DNA from 3 places in the Kitasatospora sp. NPDC127035 genome. Region 1 is predicted to be linked to each of the others. Evidence: riboswitches for the same ligand, from Rfam matches in the RefSeq annotation. Region 1 holds a riboswitch; each other region holds the start of a gene.

The links. A riboswitch is a leader RNA that binds a small molecule or an ion and turns the genes downstream of it on or off. The one in region 1 is predicted to bind cobalamin.
Region 2: it holds a riboswitch for cobalamin, as region 1 does, so the genes downstream of both, ACFWIC_RS22030 (cobalamin biosynthesis protein) here and ACFWIC_RS21375 (prenyltransferase/squalene oxidase repeat-containing protein) in region 1, are expected to answer to the same signal.
Region 3: it holds a riboswitch for cobalamin, as region 1 does, so the genes downstream of both, ACFWIC_RS13005 (ribonucleoside-diphosphate reductase subunit alpha) here and ACFWIC_RS21375 (prenyltransferase/squalene oxidase repeat-containing protein) in region 1, are expected to answer to the same signal.

What each region holds. Positions count from the first base shown of each region.
Region 1 is NZ_JBHXDN010000030.1:72,268-78,658, reverse strand. It holds partial or broken gene ACFWIC_RS21385 (3-hydroxyacyl-CoA dehydrogenase family protein) at 1-234, shown strand, start outside; gene ACFWIC_RS21380 (flagellar hook-length control protein FliK) at 318-797, opposite strand; gene ACFWIC_RS21375 (prenyltransferase/squalene oxidase repeat-containing protein) at 827-1,900, opposite strand; cobalamin riboswitch at 1,998-2,137, opposite strand; gene ACFWIC_RS21370 (enoyl-CoA hydratase) at 2,389-3,165, opposite strand; gene mmsB (3-hydroxyisobutyrate dehydrogenase) at 3,162-4,049, opposite strand; gene ACFWIC_RS21360 (enoyl-CoA hydratase/isomerase family protein) at 4,046-5,209, opposite strand; gene ACFWIC_RS21355 (acyl-CoA dehydrogenase family protein) at 5,209-6,351, opposite strand; gene ACFWIC_RS21350 (CoA-acylating methylmalonate-semialdehyde dehydrogenase) at 6,360-6,391, opposite strand, start outside.
Region 2 is NZ_JBHXDN010000032.1:23,389-29,779, reverse strand. It holds gene ACFWIC_RS22050 (phosphatidylserine decarboxylase) at 282-974, shown strand; gene ACFWIC_RS22045 (CDP-alcohol phosphatidyltransferase family protein) at 961-1,839, shown strand; gene ACFWIC_RS22040 (hypothetical protein) at 1,936-3,261, opposite strand; gene ACFWIC_RS22035 (alpha/beta hydrolase) at 3,686-4,801, opposite strand; cobalamin riboswitch at 5,066-5,197, shown strand; gene ACFWIC_RS22030 (cobalamin biosynthesis protein) at 5,296-6,264, shown strand; gene ACFWIC_RS22025 (cobyric acid synthase) at 6,261-6,391, shown strand, end outside.
Region 3 is NZ_JBHXDN010000015.1:14,992-21,382, reverse strand. It holds gene ACFWIC_RS13025 (glycosyltransferase family 2 protein) at 1-414, opposite strand, end outside; gene ACFWIC_RS13020 (hypothetical protein) at 488-1,306, opposite strand; gene ACFWIC_RS13015 (glycoside hydrolase family 26 protein) at 1,479-2,951, opposite strand; gene ACFWIC_RS13010 (hypothetical protein) at 3,117-4,061, opposite strand; cobalamin riboswitch at 4,568-4,710, shown strand; gene ACFWIC_RS13005 (ribonucleoside-diphosphate reductase subunit alpha) at 4,895-6,391, shown strand, end outside.

The DNA.
Region 1 (6,391 bases):
GCCACGGCGCAGGACATCGACGACGGCATGGTCCACGGCTGCGCCCACCCCATGGGCCCGCTCCGCCTCGCCGACCTGATCGGGCTCGACACCGTGCAGGCCATCGCCGAATCGCCGTACGCCGAGTACAAGGAGCCGCTCTACGCTCCCCCGCCGCTGCTGTCCCGCATGGTCGAGGCCGGCCTGCTCGGCCGCAAGACCGGCCGCGGGTTCCACCCGCACCGGACGGCCTGACCACACCCCCGGCACACCGGTGCCCCGGTCTCCGTCGCGGAGGACCGGGGCGCCGGCGTGCCGGGGGTGTCGGCGTGTCGGCGTCAGGGAGCGGTGATGCCCGGCTGGGCACCCGCACCGAAGGACCAGCCCTCGACCTCGCCGGGCGCCGGGTCGTAGCTGCCCGCGCCCAGGCTGCTGTACGACCAGGGGCCGCCGTGCGGCGCGTGCCAGTACGACCAGTAGGCGCTGCCGGTCGGGTTGGTGCAGGTCGTCGGCAGAGAGTTGATCTTGCAGACGAAGCCGGGGAAGCGCGGGTGGAAGGAGTAGGAGAACCCGGCGCCGGTGATCGCGGCGAGCCCGCTGGCCGGGTCGCCGAGCGCGCAGCCGGTCTGGATGCCGCCACCGACTGCGGTGAAGTCGACGACCACGGTCACGCCGGTGGTGCCGGTGCAGGCGGCCGCCCGGGCCTGCGGAGCGTGGACGGCGGAGGCACCGAGCAGCCCGGCGGTGAGGGCCGCCGCGGCGGCGACCGAGCCGAGCGTCCGGCGGACCGGTCGGGTCCGGGTGGGAGTGTCGATCATCGAAGTGCTCCTCGGGTGGTCGCGGACGGTCAGTGGGTGGCCGGTGCCGGGCAGGCCAGGGTGGGCGGGGCCGGACGCGCGCCGGCGGCCGAGAGCGTGGCCAGCGGCGTGCCGGCCAGGCCGAGGACGGCCTGGGCGGTCGCCCGCGCGCCGTTGCCCGGGTTGAAGCCGGTCGCGTCGTAGGCGACCGCCCCGCGGACGGCGGGGGCGGCCGAGCAGCCCTGCTGGAGCTTGACCAGGCTGCTCCAGCCCTTGAGGCCGGCGCCGAAGCGGCCACCGGAGAACAGGGCCTGGGTGGCGAGGCCGGTGGTGTTGGCGTTGGACGTGGTCGCTCCGGCCGCCGCGAAGCCCCCGTCGGCGTTCTGGTGGCCGGTCAGCCACCCGAGCCCGGCGTTCGCCTTCGCGGTGCGGCCGGTCGCGGCGAGGGCCTGGACGGCCAGCGCGGTGGCGTCGGCGTCGCTCGCGCAGGTGGCCTGGCCGAAGGAGACCGGGAAACCGCCGTCGGCGCACTGACTGTCGGCGAGGAAGTCGACGGCGGCGGCCGGAGCACCACCGGGCGTGCGCTTGAGCGCGATCAGCGCGAGCGACTGGCCGAACGCGTTGCTGTAGTCGCCCCACTGGGACCGGTCGGAGAAGCGGCCGCTCGGGCTCTGGAGCGAGCGGAGCCGGGCAGGGAGGTCGACGCCGCCGAAGGCGGTCGGGTTCTCGCCGCGAACCTCGACGGCGAGCAGCAGCTTGGCCGTCGCCCCGGCGTACGCCTCGGTGGTGCCGTCGCCGAGGTAGCCGCCGATGACGTCGGGCTTCGCCAGCCAGGCGGTGGCCTTCGCGGCGGCCTGGTCGGAGCTGCGGGAGGCGGCGAAAGCGAGCACGGCGTCGATGGTCAGGCCCTGGTCGGGGTAGGCGGTGCCGTCGAACACCGACTCGAAGTGGTCCCCGTCCACCAGCTGGCGGGCCAGCCAGCCCGCCGCGGCGGCGTCCGGACGGACGGTCGGGGAGGACAGTCGTGCGGGGGTGGCGTGTGCGGCGGTGACCGCCGGGAGCGCGGTGGCGAGGGCGAGCGCGGGTATGGCGAGCAGTCCGAGAGTGCGGCGGAGCGCGGGCATGAGAGCCTTTCCGGGCCTGGACGCAGGGGCCCGGAGAGCGTCCGCGGGGGGCCGGGGGCAGCTCTCGGAGCTCCGGCCCGCAGACCACGACGGGAGGAGTGGACACCTCTCCGCCGCCGGGTACTCGGGCTCGCCGCCGACAGCCGTCGGCGGCCTACCGTTGCGGGTCAGCGCCGGATTCGAACCGGACTTCCCCCGACGGCGGAGTCAGAACATGACGGCCCATCATGGCGACGCCCGAAAGGCCGGGTCAAGGGTCCGTGCGTCACATCACAGCGCATCCGGGCAGGTCGTCGGCGACCTACCCCCGGGAGGGCCCGGACGCCGCTCGACGGGCCGACGGCCCCGTGGTGCGGCGCCCCGCGGCCGGGGCGCCGCACCACGGCGCGCCTCGGCCCGGGTGCCGGCGGTGGGTGGTGGCGGTGGGTGCCGGCGGTGGGTGGTGGCGGTGGTGGGTGGCGGTGGTGGGTGGCGGCGGTCGTCAGTTGTCAGCGGTGGGTGAACGACGCCGGCCGCTTCTCGGCGAACGCCGCCATGCCCTCCTTCTGGTCGGCGGTGGCGAAGACGGCGTGGAAGAGCCGCCGCTCGAAGCGGACGCCCTCGGCGAGGGTGGTCTCGAAGGCGCGGTCGACCGCCTCCTTCAGCATGATGCTCGCCGGCGCGGACATCTCCGCGACCTTCTCGGCCGTCGCCAGCGCCTCGGCCAGCAGCCGGTCGGCCGGGACGATCCGGGAGACCAGGCCGGCCCGCTCGGCCTCCTCGGCGCCCATCGTCCGGCCGGTCAGGCACAGGTTCATCGCCTTCGCCTTGCCGACCGCCCGGGTGAGCCGCTGCGAACCGCCGATCCCGGGGATCACCCCCAGCTTGATCTCCGGCTGGCCGAACTTCGCGGTGTCCGCCGCGAGCAGGATGTCGCAGAGCATCGCCAACTCGCAGCCCCCGCCCAGCGCGTAGCCCGCGACCGCCGCGACGATCGGCTTGCGGATCCTGCCCAGGTCGTCCCAGGCCGCGAACCAGTCGCCGAGGTAGGCCTCGACGAAGTCGAGGGACTGCATCTCCTTGATGTCGGCGCCGGCCGCGAACGCCTTCTCGGAGCCGGTGATCACCAGGCAGCCGATCCCCGGGTCCCGGTCGAAGTCCCTCGCCGCGGCGACGACCTCGTTCATGAGCTGCGTGTTGAGCGCGTTGAGCGCCTTCGGCCGGTCGAGCGTGATCAGCCCGACCCGGCCCTTGCGCTCCACCAGAATCGTCTCGTACGCGGTCACTGCGCGCTCCCTCCCAGGGTGGTGATGATCGCCGAGAAATCCAGTCCGGCACCCTCGTCGGCGGCGAACTTCGCGTACAACTCGGCTGCCTTCAGGCCGAGTTCGGTGGGCAGACCGGCGGACCGGGCCGCGCCGGCAGCCAGCCCGAGGTCCTTGGCCATCAAGGCCGCCGCGAACCCCGCGCGGTAGTCGCGGTTCGCCGGACTGGCCGGCACCGGGCCGGGGACGGGGCAGTTGGCGGTCAGCGCCCAGCACTGCCCGGAGGCGGTGGAGGCGACGTCGAACAGCGCCTGGTGGCTCAGGCCAAGACTCTCGCCGAGGACGAAGGCCTCGCTGACGGCGATCATCGAGATGCCGAGGATCATGTTGTTGCAGATCTTCGCGGCCTGCCCGGCGCCCGACGGCCCGCAGTGCACGACCTTGCCGCCCATCGCGTCCAGCACCGGCCGGACCGCGCCGAAGTCCGCCTCCGCCGCTCCCACCATGAAGGTGAGGGTCCCGGCGGTCGCGCCCGGCACTCCTCCGGACACCGGCGCGTCGACCGCCCGGCCGCCTGCCCGCACGGCGAGGTCGTGCGCGGCCCGGGCGTCCGCGACGTCGATGGTGGAGCTGTCGACGAAGAGCGTGCCCGGACGGGCGGCGGGCAGCAACTCCTCGTAGGCGGCCAGGACGTGGCGTCCGGCCGGCAGCATGGTGATGACCACGTCCGCGCCGCCGGCGGCGTCGGCCGCGGACTCCGCCGGCCGGACGCCGGCCGCCTCCGCCTGCCGCAGGGCCTCCGGCACGAGGTCGTAGCCGACGACCCGGTGCCCTGCCCTGGCCAGGTTGGCGGCCATCGGGCCGCCCATGTTGCCGAGTCCGACGAATCCGATGTCGTGGGTCACCAGCGCTCCAGGGGTTTCGTGGTGGCGAGGCCGAGTTCCCGCTCGCCGAGCTGGGCGAAGTAGCGTGCCACGGCGGCGGGGGCGACGGCGTCCAGCGTGGCCGGGCTCCAGCGCGGCGTGCGGTCCTTGTCGATCACCTGGGCACGGATGCCCTCGGCGAGGTCGGGTGTGTCGAGGGCGGCGCAGGAGGTGCGGTACTCCTGGTCGAGGACGGCCTCCAGCGGGCCGAGGGACCGGGCGCGGCGCAGCGCGGCGAGCGTCGCCTTCACCGCGGTGGGCGAGTTGGCGGTGATCCGCTCGGCGGCCTTCCCGGCCTCGGGCTCCCCGCTGTCGCGGAGCCGGCCGAGGATCTCCTCGACGGTGCCCGCCGCGTAGCAGCTGTCGATCCACTCGCGCTGCCGCTCCAGCGGGGCGGGCGGTGCGGGGGCGACGTGCCGGACGAGCGCCTCGTGCACGGGCAGTTCGGCGAGGTCGTCGAGGAGCGCGGGCAGCCGCTCGGTGGGGACGAAGTGGTCGGCCAGGCCGCAGAGCAGGGCGTCGCCTGCGCCCGCCGAGCCCGCGGTGAGGGCGAGGTGGGTGCCCAGCTCGCCGGGGGCCAGCGAGAGCAGGTAGGTGCCGCCGACGTCCGGCACGAAGCCGATGCCGGCCTCCGGCATCGCGACCCGGGTCGTCCCGGTGACGATCCGGACGCTGCCGTGGGCGGACACGCCGACTCCGCCGCCCATCACGATGCCGCTCATGACGGCGACGTACGGCTTCGGGAAGCGGGCGATCCTGGCGTTGAGCCGGTACTCGTCGCGCCAGAACTCCTCGACGGCCGCCGGGTCACCGCCGGTGGCGGCGCGGTGGATGGCGACGATGTCGCCCCCGGCGCAGAAGGCCCGGTCGCCGGCGCCGGTGACGACGACGGTCTCGACCCGGTCGTCGCGCTCCCACGTGTCCAGTGCGGCGTCGATCCGCCGCACCATGGCGTGGGTCAGGGCGTTCAGCGCGGCGGGCCGGTTGAGGACGATCAGGCCGGACCTGCCCTCCCGCTGGACGAGGACCTCGTCGACGGTGCGCCCGGACGCGGTGCTGCCGGCTGCGGTGCTGCCGGACGCGGCGTGCCCGGCTGCGGCGTTACCCGCTGTGGCGTTACCCGCTGCGGTGTTGCCGGCCATCAGGCGGCTCCCGTCAGTCCGCGGGCGACGATGACGCGCATGATCTCGTTGGTCCCTTCCAGGATCTGGTGCACCCGCAGGTCGCGGACGATCTTCTCGATGCCGTACTCGGCGAGGTAGCCGTAGCCGCCGTGCAGTTGGAGTGCGGCGTTGGCGACCTCGAAGCCGGTGTCGGTGGCGTACCGCTTGGCCATCGCGCAGAGCTCCGGCGCCCGGGGGTCCCCCCGGTCCAGCGCCGCGGCGGCCCGCCAGAGCAGCGACCTGGCCGCCTCCAGCTCCGTCGCCATGTCGGCCAGCCGGAACTGCAGGGCCTGGGCGTGCAGCAGCCGGGCGCCGAACGCCTCCCGGTCCGAGAGGTAGCGGGTGGCCCGCTCCAACGCGTCCTGCGCGCCGCCGAGCGAGCACGCCGCGATGCCGATCCGGCCCCCGTTCAGCCCGTTCATGGCGATCCGGAAGCCCTCGCCCTCGGCCCCGAGGAGCCGGTCGGCGGGCAGCCGGACGCCGTCCAGGAGCACCTGCCGGGTCGGCTGGGCGTTCCAGCCCATCTTCCGCTCGTTCGGACCGAACGAGACGCCGGGGTCGTCCCGTTCGACGAGGAACGCGGAGATCCCGCCGGCGCCCGGGGCGCCGGTGCGGGCCATCACGACGTAGACCTGCGAGGTTCCGGCGCCGGAGACGAACTGCTTGACGCCGTCGAGGACGTAGTGGTCGCCGTCGCGCCGGGCCCGGGTGGTCAGCGCGGCGGCGTCCGAGCCCGCGCCCGGCTCGGTGAGGCAGTAGCTGGCCAGGGCCTCCGTCGAGCAGAGTCCCGGCAGCAGTCGGGCGCGCTGGCCCGGGCTGCCGTAGCGGTCGATCATCCACGCGACCATGTTGTGGATGGACAGGTACCCGGCGATCGACGGGCAGCCGGTCGCCAGCGCCTCGAAGACGAGCACGCCGTCCTGGCGGCCCAGCCCGGAGCCGCCCGACTCCTCCCGCACGTACACGCCGCCGAGGCCGAGGCCCGCGGCCTTGCGCAGCACGTCGACGGGGAAGTGCTTGGCCTGGTCCCACGCCACGGCGTGCGGGGCGAGGTGCTCGCGGGCGAAGTCGCCGGTGGCCTCGACGATCGCGAGCTGGTCGTCGGTCAGATGCGTGTGCACGGCGCGCCTCAGCCCATCGTCGGGATGGTGAAGCTCGCGC
Region 2 (6,391 bases), on a different contig from region 1:
TCACGCGCCCCGGGGCCGCTCCGGCATGCCCTGCCGGACACTCTGCTGAGACAAGTGTCACCAGCTCTGCCCGGTCCCTTGGGAACCGGACGGGGGCGAGCTACGGTCGTATACACAGAGGCGCACCGGCGCCTCCAGCAGGACACATGAACGAGCAGGCGGGTTGCCCACCCACCGTGTGCTCCCGATAGCATCCACCGGGACAGCAGACGTCCCTCTATTACCCGATCCCGCGGTGGCCCCCGTCCAGCGGCCATGATCCCCCGCGACAAAGGTTTTCGATGCCCATCAGCCCGTCCCCTCACACCTCCGTCACGGACCGCGATGCCCTCGCAGCTCCGGCGGCCGGTCGGCGACCCCGCGTGACCATCGCGCGCGGAGCCACCCCCTGGTTCGTCCCCACCCTCGCCACGGCCGCCGTGACCACCGCCCTCACCCGGCGCAACGGCACGTGGGCCCTGGCGGCGGTGCCCGCCTGCGCGCTCGGCGCCGGCATGCTGTGGTTCTTCCGCGACCCCGAGCGTGAGATCGGCACGGGCAGAGTGATCTCCCCCGCCGACGGCGTGGTTCAGAGCATCGACGCGTGGCCGGACGGCCGCACCCGCGTCGCGATCTTCATGAGCCCGCTCAACGTCCACGTCAACCGCGCACCGCTGCCCGGCACGGTGACCTCCGTGGAGCACGTGCCCGGCGGCTTCGTCCCCGCCTTCAACAAGGACAGCGACCAGAACGAGCGGGTCGTCTGGCACTTCGACACCGAGCTCGGCGACATCGAGATGGTGCAGATCGCGGGGGCCGTGGCCCGTCGCATCGTGCCGTACGTCGACGCCGGTACCAAGGTCGAGCAGGGCGAGCGGATCGGTCTGATCCGCTTCGGCTCCCGGGTCGACACCTACCTGCCGGCCGGCGTCGAGGTCGGCGTCGAGGTCGGCCAGAAGACCACAGCCGGGGTGACGCGCCTTGACCGTGACTGATCCTGAAACGATCGTCGGCCTGGACGACGAGGAGACGGCGCTGCGCCGCCGCCGCTGGGCACGCGACCGCGAGCTGCGTGCTCCGCGTTCGCCGCAGCACCTCTCCACCGCCGACTTCCTGACCCTGGGGAACGCCGTCTGCGGCTTCCTGGCGATCTACTCGATCACCACCGGGGTGCTCGTCCCGCACATCACCAACCCGGGCGCCGCGCCGGACAAGCACAGTGCCGCCACCGCGGTGACGCTGCTGCTGATCGGCTCGATGTGCGACCTCTTCGACGGGCTGGTGGCGCGCAAGCTGCGCTCCTCCGCCCTCGGGGCGGAACTCGACAACCTGGCCGACCTGATCAGCTTCGGCATCGCGCCGGCCTACTTCGTCGCCGTCTGGGGCATGGTCTCGCCGGGCTCCAACAGCCGGCTCTCGGCGCTGATCGCGCTGACCGTGCTGCTCGCGGTGGTGCTGCGGCTCGCCCGCTTCTCCGCCGTGAAGATGCGACCCGGGGTGTTCCAGGGCATGCCCTGCCCGATGGGTGCGATGACGGTGATCGCCATCGTGCTGCTCGACCCGCCGTTCCTGCCCGGTCTGCTCGCCATCTTCGGCGTGGCGTACCTGATGGTCAGCCGGATCGAGTACCCGAAGCCGCAGGGGCTGCTGGCCACCGCGACGCTCTGCTGGATCGTGCTCTCCATCGGCTGCCTGGCGGCTTGGGCGACCGGCCTGAAGGGCGGCGACTACCTGCTGCACATCGGCGCGTTCGGCCAGATCGCGCTGGCCGCGATGGCCCCGCTGCTGGTCATCCGCCGCAAGGTGGGCCAGAAGGTCGGGGACGTGCGGGCACGCCGCGCGGAGTCCCGGATCGGCTGACGACCGACGAGACGCATGACGAAGGGCCCGGATCCCCCAGGGATCCGGGCCCTTCGTCATGTCGTGCGCCGCGCCGGGGGATCCCGGGCGGACCGCTCAGGCGCCGCCGCGGTGGACGCTGAAGGCCGAACGGCGCGCCGCGCGGGCCACCGCCGGGTCCGGGTGGACGCCGGAGACGGCGGTCAGCACCGAGGCCGCCCGCGGGTGTCCGGACTGCCGGGCCCGGGCGAACAGTCGCACCGGGTCACCGGCCGAAGCGCCCTCGACGTGGCCGACCAGCAGCTCCGTCTCCCCGTGGTCCAGCACGGCGGCGGCGGTGTCCACCCAGAGCCAGGCGGCGTCCTCCGCCCCCAGCACGTCGGCCGGCGAGACCCCCTCGTCCGAGCGCTCGGCGAGCCAGAGGAGCGCGTACGGGCGCAGCACCGGCTCGTCGACGGCGGCCCGGACGGCCTGCTCGGCGGTGGAGCCGGCGACCCGGAGCGCCTCGAAGGCCAGGCCGCGGACCAGCGCGTCCTCGCCCTGCGCCGCCTCCAGCAGCTCGGCCACCGCCCGGTCGGCCGGGCGGGCCGCCAGCCAGGCGCGGTACTCGGCGCGGGCCGGGCCCGGCGAGTAGTCGGCGCAGGCGCTCAGCAGTTCCGGCGCGCTCTGCTCGATGTGGCCGGCGGCGGTCTGCGCGACGGTGCAGATCTCCTCCAGCTTGGCCCGCACCGCCCAGTGTCCGAGCGGCGACAGGTCGGCGGCGTTGTCCCGGCGGACCAGTGCGCCGACGGCGGCGAGGCCGTCCAGCATCCAGTCGAGGACGGCCGCCACGTCGGCGGGCGAGGCCGGGGTGTCGATCTGCGGCTCGCGGCAGGTGCCGCGGACCGCGGAGATCGCCGAGGCCGCGTGCGGGACGGGCGAGAGGCCGAAGGTGCTCTCGCCACCGCCGACCCGGCGCTCGTCCAGACCGCGCCGGAGCAGCTCCAGCAGCTCCATGTCGGCGACCGGGCCGTCCACCAGGTGCAGGAAGGAGAGCAGTTGCGGGGCCTGGTCGACGGCCTGCCCGGCGAGCACCGCGAAGACGCCGCGCAGGGCGGCGGGCGGGACCGGGGCGAGCAGGGTCCAGGCGTCGAACAGTGCCGACCAGCCGCGGACCACCGCCTCGTCGTCGTGCTCCCAGGCGTGCAGGCGCCAGCCGGGGACGGCGCCGCCGTCCCTGGCCTCGACCAGGCCGACCAGCAGCGCCTGGCCCCAGGCCTTGGCCGCGGCGCCCACCGTCATGGCGAGGGCGCGGCCGGCGGCCCGGGCGTCGTCGGGGAGCAGCTCGCCGCGCTTGTCGACCTCGTCGAGGTCGCCGGCCCAACGGGCGATCCGGACGGCGTCGACCAGCATGCGGCGGGCCAGCGGGGCGAGTTCGGCGGGTGCGGGGAAGCCCTCCGGCACGGGGACCCGGCCGCGGCCGGGTGCGGGGGCCGGGCCTCGTCGGCGGGGTACGCCGGAGGTCCCCGGCCTGGCGCCGGCGGGGCGGTGGGCAGTTCCGGGGAGACGGGTCACCGTCGCACCGGTACCGATCGTCGGCGGGAGCGGGGCATCACGGTCGCGCGGGTTCCGAGACGTCACGTCGAGCAGTCTTCCCCTTGTACCGGCCATCTGTCACATCCGGTTGCACGCGCGGGCCGGGCGGCGGGCGCGGGGCCTCCACAAGATCGGGCAACAGAGGCCAAACCGACTGGCTTGATCTTAGTGGCGGGTCCATGCCACTCGTGACCGGGGAGGGAGGGAAGGGAAAGCGGGGAGGAAAGGGAGAGGGGAAGCGGCCGCGGCGACCGGGGAGCCGCCGCGGCCGGGTGGACCGGGCCGGGCGCGCTCAGAGGAAGGGCGTGAGCCAACGGCGGAGGGTCTCCTCGTAGCGCTCCGGGTCGGTGTTCCAGAGTGCGGCGTGGTCACCGCCGGGAAAGGCCTGGAGGTTGACCACGTCCGGGCGCCTCCCGGCGAGGCGCTCGGCCGCGCGGAACGGGGCCACCGGGTCGTCCGGGCCGTGCAGCACCAGGGTGGGGACCCGCAGGTCGGTGCCGTCGGCGAGGCGCGCGAAGTCGGCCAGATCCAGGCCGGTGCGTCCCTCGGCGGCGAGCGCGCCCAGTTCGGCGGCCACGCCCCGGTAGCCGGCCCGGGCCGCACCGCGCCGCGCGCCGGCCGGCCAGTCCAGCACCGGCGAGTCCAGGATCAGGCTGCTGATCGAGCCTGCCCAGCCGGAGCGGGCGGCGGCCTGCAGGGCCGTGGTGGCGCCGAGCGACCAGCCGTAGAGGACGACCTTGCCGGCGCCGCTGTCCAGCGCGCGCCGGATCGCCGCCTCGACGTCGCGCCACTCGGTCTCGCCGAAGTGGCCGAGGCCGTCCGGGGAGGCCGGCGCACCCGCGTCGCCCCGGTAGCTGACGGCGAGCACCGGCAGGGCCAGCCGCCGGAGCAGCGGGAGCACCGGGAGAGCCTGGGAGCGGTCGGCGCCGGGGCCGTGCACCAGGATCACCCAGGTGCCCCGCGCGCCGTCCAGCCGCCAGGCGGGCAGCGCACCCAGCTCGCCCTCGACGGCGGTCTCGGTGAACGGGATCCCGAGCGCGGTCGTCGGGTCCCCGAGATGGACCCGGGGGGTGAAGCGGACCTCGGTACCGGGCGTGAGGGTGCCCCGGTCCGCCCGGAGCAGGCGGCGGGTGACGCCCTTCCCGTCGCTGTGCAGGACCTCGCCGACGACCGCGTGCCCGTCCTCTCCCCACTCCACGGCCCAGCGGCCGGGGCGTTCGCTCTCCGGGCCGCGGGTGAAGCCGACCCGCCCCGCGCCGAGGGTCAGGACCTGCACCGGGCCGGACCTCGCCCGGGCCGCGACGGCCGGGTGGACCATCCGCTCGGACGCCCGCCGGCCGATCACCAGCACGGCCGCCCCCGTACCGACGGCGGCGGCGGCCACGGTGGCCGCGATTCCCCAACGCATACTCGCTCCCCGCAGTTAAGTCCCGGTGCCGGAGGGTGTTCTGGCCCCAGTCCACTAGCGGCGGCGGCCGGTGGCCAGTAGGACACGGCCGTCCGTGTCAGATCGGGAGCAACGTCACACCGGGGCGAGAGCCTCCGGGGCGGGCCCGCGCGGGGCCGGCGCGGGGGCCGCGCGAGGACCGGCGGTGTGACCGAACGCTCCGTGACCTCGGTTGACTCCCGGTTCGGGGGCGTGATGGGATCCTTCAGCCATACGGAGGCAAGCAGAGGAAGCCGGTGCGAGTCCGGCGCGGTCCCGCCACTGTCACCGGGGAGCACGTCCGGACAATGCCACGGCGAGCCGTCAGAAGCCGCTGGAAGGCCCGGGCGTGCGTCCGACCCGGAAGCCAGGAGACTCTCGCCCCCGGTACGTCGATCCAGGGCGCGGACCCTGAGTGAGGACACCCACGCGATGCAGCCTGCCCCGGCCGCGACGACCCGCCACCGCACCCCGCCGTGCGTCCGCTGACCCGCGCCGCCGCGTTCGCCGCGGGCGCAGTCGCCGGATACCTCGCCGACACCCGGCTCGGCGATCCTCGCCGCGGCCACCCGGTCGCCGTCTTCGGCACCGCCGCGAACCGGCTGGAACGGCGGATCTGGCGCGACGACCGCGCCACCGGCACCGCCTACACCGCGCTCTGCGTGGGCACCGTCGCGGCCGGCGCCGTGGCCGCCGACCGGCTGCTCGGCCGCCGGCCGCTCGGGCGGGCCGCCCTGGCCGCCGCCGCGACCTGGACCGTGCTCGGCGGCACCTCGCTGACCCGGGAGGCCCGGACCATCGGCCGCTCGCTCGCCGCGGGCGACCTGACGGCGGCCCGGGAGCGGCTGCCGCACCTGTGCGGCCGCGACCCGAGCACCCTGGACGAGGCCCAGCTGGCCCGCGCGGTGGTCGAGTCGGTCGCCGAGAACACCGCCGACGCCGTGGTCAACGCGCTGGTCTGGGGCGGGCTCGCGGGCACACCGGGCCTGCTGGCGTTCCGCGCCGTCAACACCCTGGACGCGATGGTCGGCCACCGCTCGCCCCGGTACGCCCGGTTCGGCTGGGCCTCCGCGCGGCTGGACGACGTGGCCGGCTGGCCGGGCGCCCGGCTGACCGCGCTGCTGACCGTCGCCGCCGCGCCCGAACCGCGCACCGCCTGGCGGGTCTGGCGGCGGGACGGCTCCGCACACCCCAGCCCGAACGCGGGCCAGGCCGAATCGGCCTTCGCCGGTGCGGTCGGCGTCCGCCTGGGCGGGACGCTCCGGTACGGCGACCGCGTCGAGCACCGGCCGGTGCTCGGCGAGGGGCTCCGGCCGGTCGGGGTGGACGACATCGAGCGGGCCTGCGTGCTCTCCCGACGGGTGGGCGCGCTGGCGCTGGGTACGACGGTCGCCGGGCATCTGCTGCTCCGGGCGGCCCTGAGCAGGAGAAGGGGTGGGGCATGAGCAACGCACTGCTGGTCGCCGGGACGACCTCGGACGCCGGGAAGAGCGTGGTCACCGCCGGCATCTGCCGCTGGCTGGCCCGTCAGGGCGTCCGCGTCGCGCCGTTCAAGGCGCAGAACATGTCGCT
Region 3 (6,391 bases), on a different contig from region 1:
CACCCGCATCCACGGGAAGTAGACCGGCAGGTGTTCGACGTACGAGAGGACCGAGCGCTCCAGCGCCGGGTAGGTGTCGTGCCGGCCGATGGTCGGTACCAGCACGATCAGGTAGTCGTCGTCGACCGGCACCGGCGGGGTCATCCGCCCGGCCTTGCGGATCCGGCGGCGCACCATCAGCACACCCTGGAACCCGATCAGCACGCCGAACACCGGCATGCCCCAGAGGATCGTGATCACCCAGCCGAGCGGGGTCGGGTTGGGCACGTAGGCCCAGGTCGAGAAGCCGAAGATGACCAGGAACGAGAGGTAGAAGGGGACGACCCGGGGCTTCCACGACATCTGCCGGTCGGCGAGCCTGGCCGCCTCGCGGGACGTGGTCAGGACCGTCCGCACCGGTGTTGCTGAGGTCATGGTGAAAGGGGTTCCTCGTCGTCTTCGGCTGAGCGTTCATCCGTCCGGCCCAACGGCCGGAGCATCCAGCAGGCTACCCCGGGTAGGGCGGGGTGTCCTGGGGAGGCCGGACCTGACCGGGCGCCACCGGGCCCGGCGTGACCGGTCCGGGCGCCACCGGCGGGGCCGGCCAGGGCTGCTGAGGGGCCGCCGGACCGGACGCGTACGGCTGGGGCTGGGGCTGGGGCCAGCCGGTCTGGGTCGGCTGCTCGTGCGGGTAGGGCTGGGGGTGCGCCTGCGGCTGGGGCTGGGGGTAGGGCTGGGCCTGCGGTGCCCAGGCGGCCGGCGCCTGCTGGGCATGCGGCTGGGCATGCTGGGCGTGCTGCTGGACCGGCCCGCCGAACGGCGGCTGCCCCGGGAACGTCTGCCCGGGGAACGGCGACTGCGCCGCCCACGGGCCGGGCGCCGGCTCCCGGCCGGTCTCCGGCCGCCGCAGCGAGCGGACCAGCAGCAGGACCAGCACCGCCGTCACCAGCACGCCGAGCCCGAAGGTCACCAGCTTCAGCCAGCCCTCGGTCGTCCCGGTGAACCAGCGGCGCTGCGGCTCGTCCAGCAGCGCACCCGTCAGGCTGCGCACCCGGTTGTAGCCCTCGACCAGCGCCACACCGACCGCCACCCCGCGCGCCCAGCCGTGCCCGCGCAGCAACAGGACGCCCGAGACCAGGTACAGCAGGCCGTAGTTGAGGCTGCCGGTCTCGGCGGTCACGGCGTCGCTGCCGTAGTAGAAGATGCCCTTGACGAAGGTGGCGACACCGGCCTGCCAGAAGCAGTTGTACGCCGCCCAGCCGAGCAGGACGGCTCCCCAGGCCACGGCGATGCCACCGGCCGGGCGGTCCGGACGCACCTGTGTCATCTCCCGTACCCCCGCCCGCCGGGTGTCCCCCGGCATCAGCCCGCTCGATTCCGGGCCACAGGATGCCACACGGGTCGGCGGCCCGGAATTCCGGGCGGCCCGGGGCCGCCGACTTGTTACCGAAGCCCGCCGCCGAAGCCGGTGCCCCGGCCCGGTGCGCCGCCGACCGGTATCACCGCACGTGCAGGCCGCTCCAGTCCACGTTCGCCCCGAACGCCGCCGAACCGCCGGTGAGCGCCAGGGCGTCGTCGTAGGTGGCCTTGACGTCGGCGTTGGAGTTGCGCGGCTGGTCCGGGGTCAGGTTGTCCGCCGTCAGCGACTGCCCCCAGACCGTCCAGATCGTCCACGGGGTGCGCCGCAGGGTGTCCGGCTGGCGGGAGTTGACCGGGACGGCGAAGGACTCGGCCAGGATCCGCGGCTTGCCGTACCCGGCCAGGCCGTCGTAGTAGCGCTTGGTCCACACCTCGCCGGTGCCGATCGGGCGCGCCGGGCTGCCGCTGTAGTCGTCCACCCCGACCAGGTCCACGTACTGCGCACCCGGGTAGTAGTTCCACGGGTCGACGCCCGGGGCGCCGTCCCAGGAGACCGGCGTCCAGGCGAACAGCAGGTTGTGCAGGCCCCGGGTCTCCACCAGGTAGTGGTAGGTGATCCGCCAGAGCGCCTGGTAGTCGGCCGGCTTCTGGCCGGACCACCAGAAGCCGCGGGCGCAGTCGGCCGCGTTCATCTCGTGGTACGGGCGCAGCAGCACCGGCACGTCGTGGGCGGCGAGGTACTCCAGGTGGTCGGCGAGGAAGGACAGGTCGGTCAGCAGCGCCCGGTACTCGGGGGTGCCGCCGGTGCTGTCCACGACCCGGCCGAACCAGCCCGGGTCGCCGGCCGCGGGCGAGGACGAGCAGAGCACCCGGTCGAAGGACTTGACGTCCGAACCCGGGTACGGCTGGTGGAAGGACATGCCGACCAGGCCGGCCGGGGCGCCGCCGTTGTCGGGCAGCTCGGTGGCGGTGCCGTCGCAGTTCTTCTGGACGCCGGCCGCGCCGTACGTACCGTCCGCCGCACGCGGGTGGCCGGACCAGACGGCGGCCATCAGGTCCACCGCGTCGTCGGTGTACTGCCAGCCGACCGCGCAGGCGGGCCAGCGCCCTTCGGAGTAGGAGCGCGGGTTGCCGACGCCCCAGCCGCTCTGGCCGTAACCGGGGCCGAGGTCGGTCTCGACGAAGCCGGGCAGCTTGCCGGTGATGTCGGCGGCCTTCTTGTAGTAGTAGCCGACCGGCTTGGTGCCCCGGTAGTCGCCGTACTCGGGGTTGTAGCGCTCGTTGTGCCCCTCGATGTGCTGGCCGATCACCGTGCCGCCGGAGCGGCCGGACCGGGCCGTGGCCTCCAGGTCGGCGAGCAGTTGCTGGACGGCCCGGGCGTTCGGCGAGGCCTGCGGATCACGGGCCAGCAGGTCGCGGCCGACCTCGGGGGGCAGGGCGCGGCCGGCGCCGTTGAGGGTGAGTTCGCTGCGTCCGGTCGGCCCGGCGGGGCCGGGCGGCGGCGGGGCGGAGCGGTCGTCCCGGCCGCCGAGCACCAGCGCGCCGGTGGCGAGCACGGCGGCGGACACGGCCAGGGCGGCCGGCTTGCCGTGCAACGGGCGGGGCAGGGCCACGGGGCACTCCTCCGGAGACCGGGGTCGGCCGGGGGGCCCGGCGGCGACGCCCGGGCCGCCACGACCGGACACGCGTACGACTGACAGCCCGCGAGCCTGCCACACTCCCCCGCGTCCCGGCGAGCGGGCACGCGGGGGACGGCCGGCCGGGCCGGCGGCGGGCGGTCAGCCCGCCGGGGCCGCCGGCGGGGCCGCGGGCGTCTTGGCCCGCTGGAGCAGCTGGTTCTTCACGTGCTCGCCGAAGCCCGTGGCGGCCGCGGTCGCGGCGGCGTCCGCGGTGTTGCCGCCTTTGGCGGAACCCTCGACGGTGAAGTAGGCGTAGCGTCCAAGGATGCTCTTGGTGTTGGTGCAGCCCGGAGTGGCGCAGAAGACCGGCGCCCCCGGGGCGGCGGCGCCCTTGAGGTGGCCGACGTAGTTCTTCAGGGCCGTCTCGGCCTGGATCTTGTGGTCGAAGACGGCGACGCCGAGCGTCACCGCGCTGTCGCCGGAGACGTAGGTGGCCCGGAGGACCTGGCGGCAGCCCTGGTCGCCGAGCGCCCGGCCGAGACCGCCGACCGTGGAGTTGCCGTCCCAGCAGGGCGAGTCGAGCGAGACGACGGTCCGGTTCCAGGTGGCGCCGTTGACGGTCACGGTGAGCGCCGAGAAGAGCGCCGCCGCGTCCTGCGGGGCCGGGTCGGTGGAGGCGTCCCAGAGCGGCTTCGACGGGTCGTCGGGGGTCGCGCTCGGAGTGGGGGTCGGCGTCGGGGTGGACGTCGGGGTCGGCTTGGCGGAACCGGTCGGAGACGGCGCCGGCTGCTGGGTGGCCCCGGTCGCGGTCGACGTGGGCCCGGCGATCGGCTTCTCGTCGCCGTCCTTGCCCAGCAGGAGCAGGCCGCCGGCGACGGCGCCGCCGATGATCAGGACGGCGACGGCCGCACCGATGATCTTCAACCGGGTCTTGCGCCGGTGCTCGGCCGCGTTGCGGTCGGCGAGCGCGGCCCAGTCCGGCTCGGTCTGCTGCGGCTGCTGCGGCGGCGGTAGGTGCTGCGGCTGCGGCTGCGGAGGATGCTGCCAGTGGTGCGAGGGCACCGGCATCGGCGGCTGGGGCTGCGGCGCCGGCTGGGGCTGCACCGGAGGCTGCGGCGCGGGCGGCTGAACAGGCGGCTGAACGGGCGGCGGCACCTGGATCGACTGCGGCGGCTGCGGCGCCGCGGGCGCCGGCGGCCGGGCCGGCGGCGGCGCGGGCGGTCCGTACGACGCCGGAGGCGGTCCGAAGCCGCCCGGTGCCGGCGGCACGGCCTGGCCGCCGGAGGGCTGCTGCCCCGGCGGCACCGGTCCGGGTCCACCCGGCTGCTGGTTCTGTGCGCCCCCCGCACCGGCGGGAGGGGCCGGCTGCTCCCCCGGCGAAGCGGGCTGTCCAGACCACTCCCCGGGCACGCCCGTTCCGTCGCTCATGAGGCGAGATCGTAGGGCATGGCCCTGACCGGCGACCGCCCCGGTCACCATTCCGTTTCCGAATCCTGACAAGCCCCGGGGCGTCCGGAACCCCGGCCCGCGCCCCTTCCCGGCTCCCGCCCCGGTACCAGCGGTCATCGCGCCAACACGCCGCGCTGCACAACATGTGGTGTCGCATCGAGAGAGCACCACTAGATGTATGCTCGACCCTGCTGTCGACGCAGGGGAACCCGGTGCAAGTCCGGGACTGCCCCGCAGCGGTGAGCGGCCGTCTCCCCATGGGAGCCCGCGAGTCCGAGTACCTGCCGACGGTGTGCGAGCGCCTCCCCGCAGAGGCCCCAGCACGAGCACCACCTTCCGGGCCTCGCGGGCGGGCCGGGGACGACACGCCGCGCGACGCCACGGGCGCCCGCGCCGTCCTCCCCTGCCCCGAACGGCCCGGCCCCCCGATCTACCGACGCCGATCGCCGCCAGGAGAGAGCGCCTTGACCACCGCTGCCTCAGTCACCCTGCCCGCCCAGGGTTCCAGCTCCGCCCCCGCCGACCGTACGGTCTCCGACCCCGGCGGCGCGCTCCTCCGCGTGCTGACCGACCGCAGCGTCGACCTCCCCCAGGTGGACCCGGGTCACGTCGCCGCCGCCGCGCTGCGCGGCCGCAACGCCGGCTCGGACTTCGCCGAGCTGCGCGGCCTGGCCATCGACGCCGCCGCGTCGATGATCGCCGAGGACCCGCAGTACTCGAAGCTGGCGGCCCGGCTGCTCGCGCTGGAGATCGTCGACGAGGCGGCGACCCAGGGCGTGGTCTCCTTCTCCACCTCGATCACCGTCGGCCACGCCGAGGGCCTGATCGGCGACACCACCGCCGCGTTCGTCGCCAAGCACACCGAGGCGCTGAACGCCCTGGTCGACCCGGCCGGCGACGACCGCTTCGAGTACTTCGGCCTGCGCACCGTGCAGTCCCGCTACCTGCTGCGTCACCCGATCACCCGCAAGGTCGTCGAGACCCCTCAGCACTTCCTGCTCCGCGTCGCCTGTGGCCTGGCGGTCGGCGACAACGAGCAGTCGGTGCGCGAGGTGGCCGAGCTGTACCGCCTGATGAGCCGGCTGGAGTACCTGACCTCCTCGCCGACCCTCTTCAACTCCGGCACCCGGCACCCGCAGATGTCCAGCTGCTACCTGCTGGACTCGCCGCTGGACAACCTGGACTCGATCTACTCGCGGTACGCCCAGATCGCCCGCCTCTCCAAGCACGCCGGCGGCATCGGCCTCTCCTACTCGCGGATCCGCTCGCGCGGCTCGCTGATCCGGGGCACCAACGGCAAGTCGAACGGCATCGTCCCGTTCCTGCGCACCCTCGACTCCTCGGTCGCCGCCGTCAACCAGGGCGGCCGTCGCAAGGGCGCGGCCTGCGTCTACCTGGAGACCTGGCACGCGGACATCGAGGAGTTCCTGGAGCTCCGCGACAACACCGGTGAGGAGGCGCGCCGCACCCACAACCTCAACCTCGCGCACTGGATCCCCGACGAGTTCATGCGCCGGGTCAACGCCAACGCCGACTGGTCGCTGTTCTCCCCGGCCGACGTCCCCGAGCTGGTCGACCTGTGGGGCGCCGACTTCGACGAGGCCTACCTCAAGGCCGAGCTGGCCGGCAAGGCCGTCCGCACCATCCCCGCGCAGACCCTGTACTCCCGGATGATGCGCACCCTCGCGCAGACCGGCAACGGCTGGATGACCTTCAAGGACGCGTCCAACCGCGCCGCCAACCAGACCGCGCTGCCCGGCCGCACCGTCCACTCCTCCAACCTCTGCACCGAGATCCTGGAGGTCACGGACGACTCCGAGACCGCCGTCTGCAACCTCGGCTCGGTCAACCTCGGCGCCCACGTCGCCGCCGGTGCCACCGCCGCCGACCTGCTGAACGCGATGGACTGGGAGCGTCTGGACGCGACCGTCCGCACCGCCGTGACGTTCCTCGACCGCGTGGTGGACATCAACTTCTACCCGACC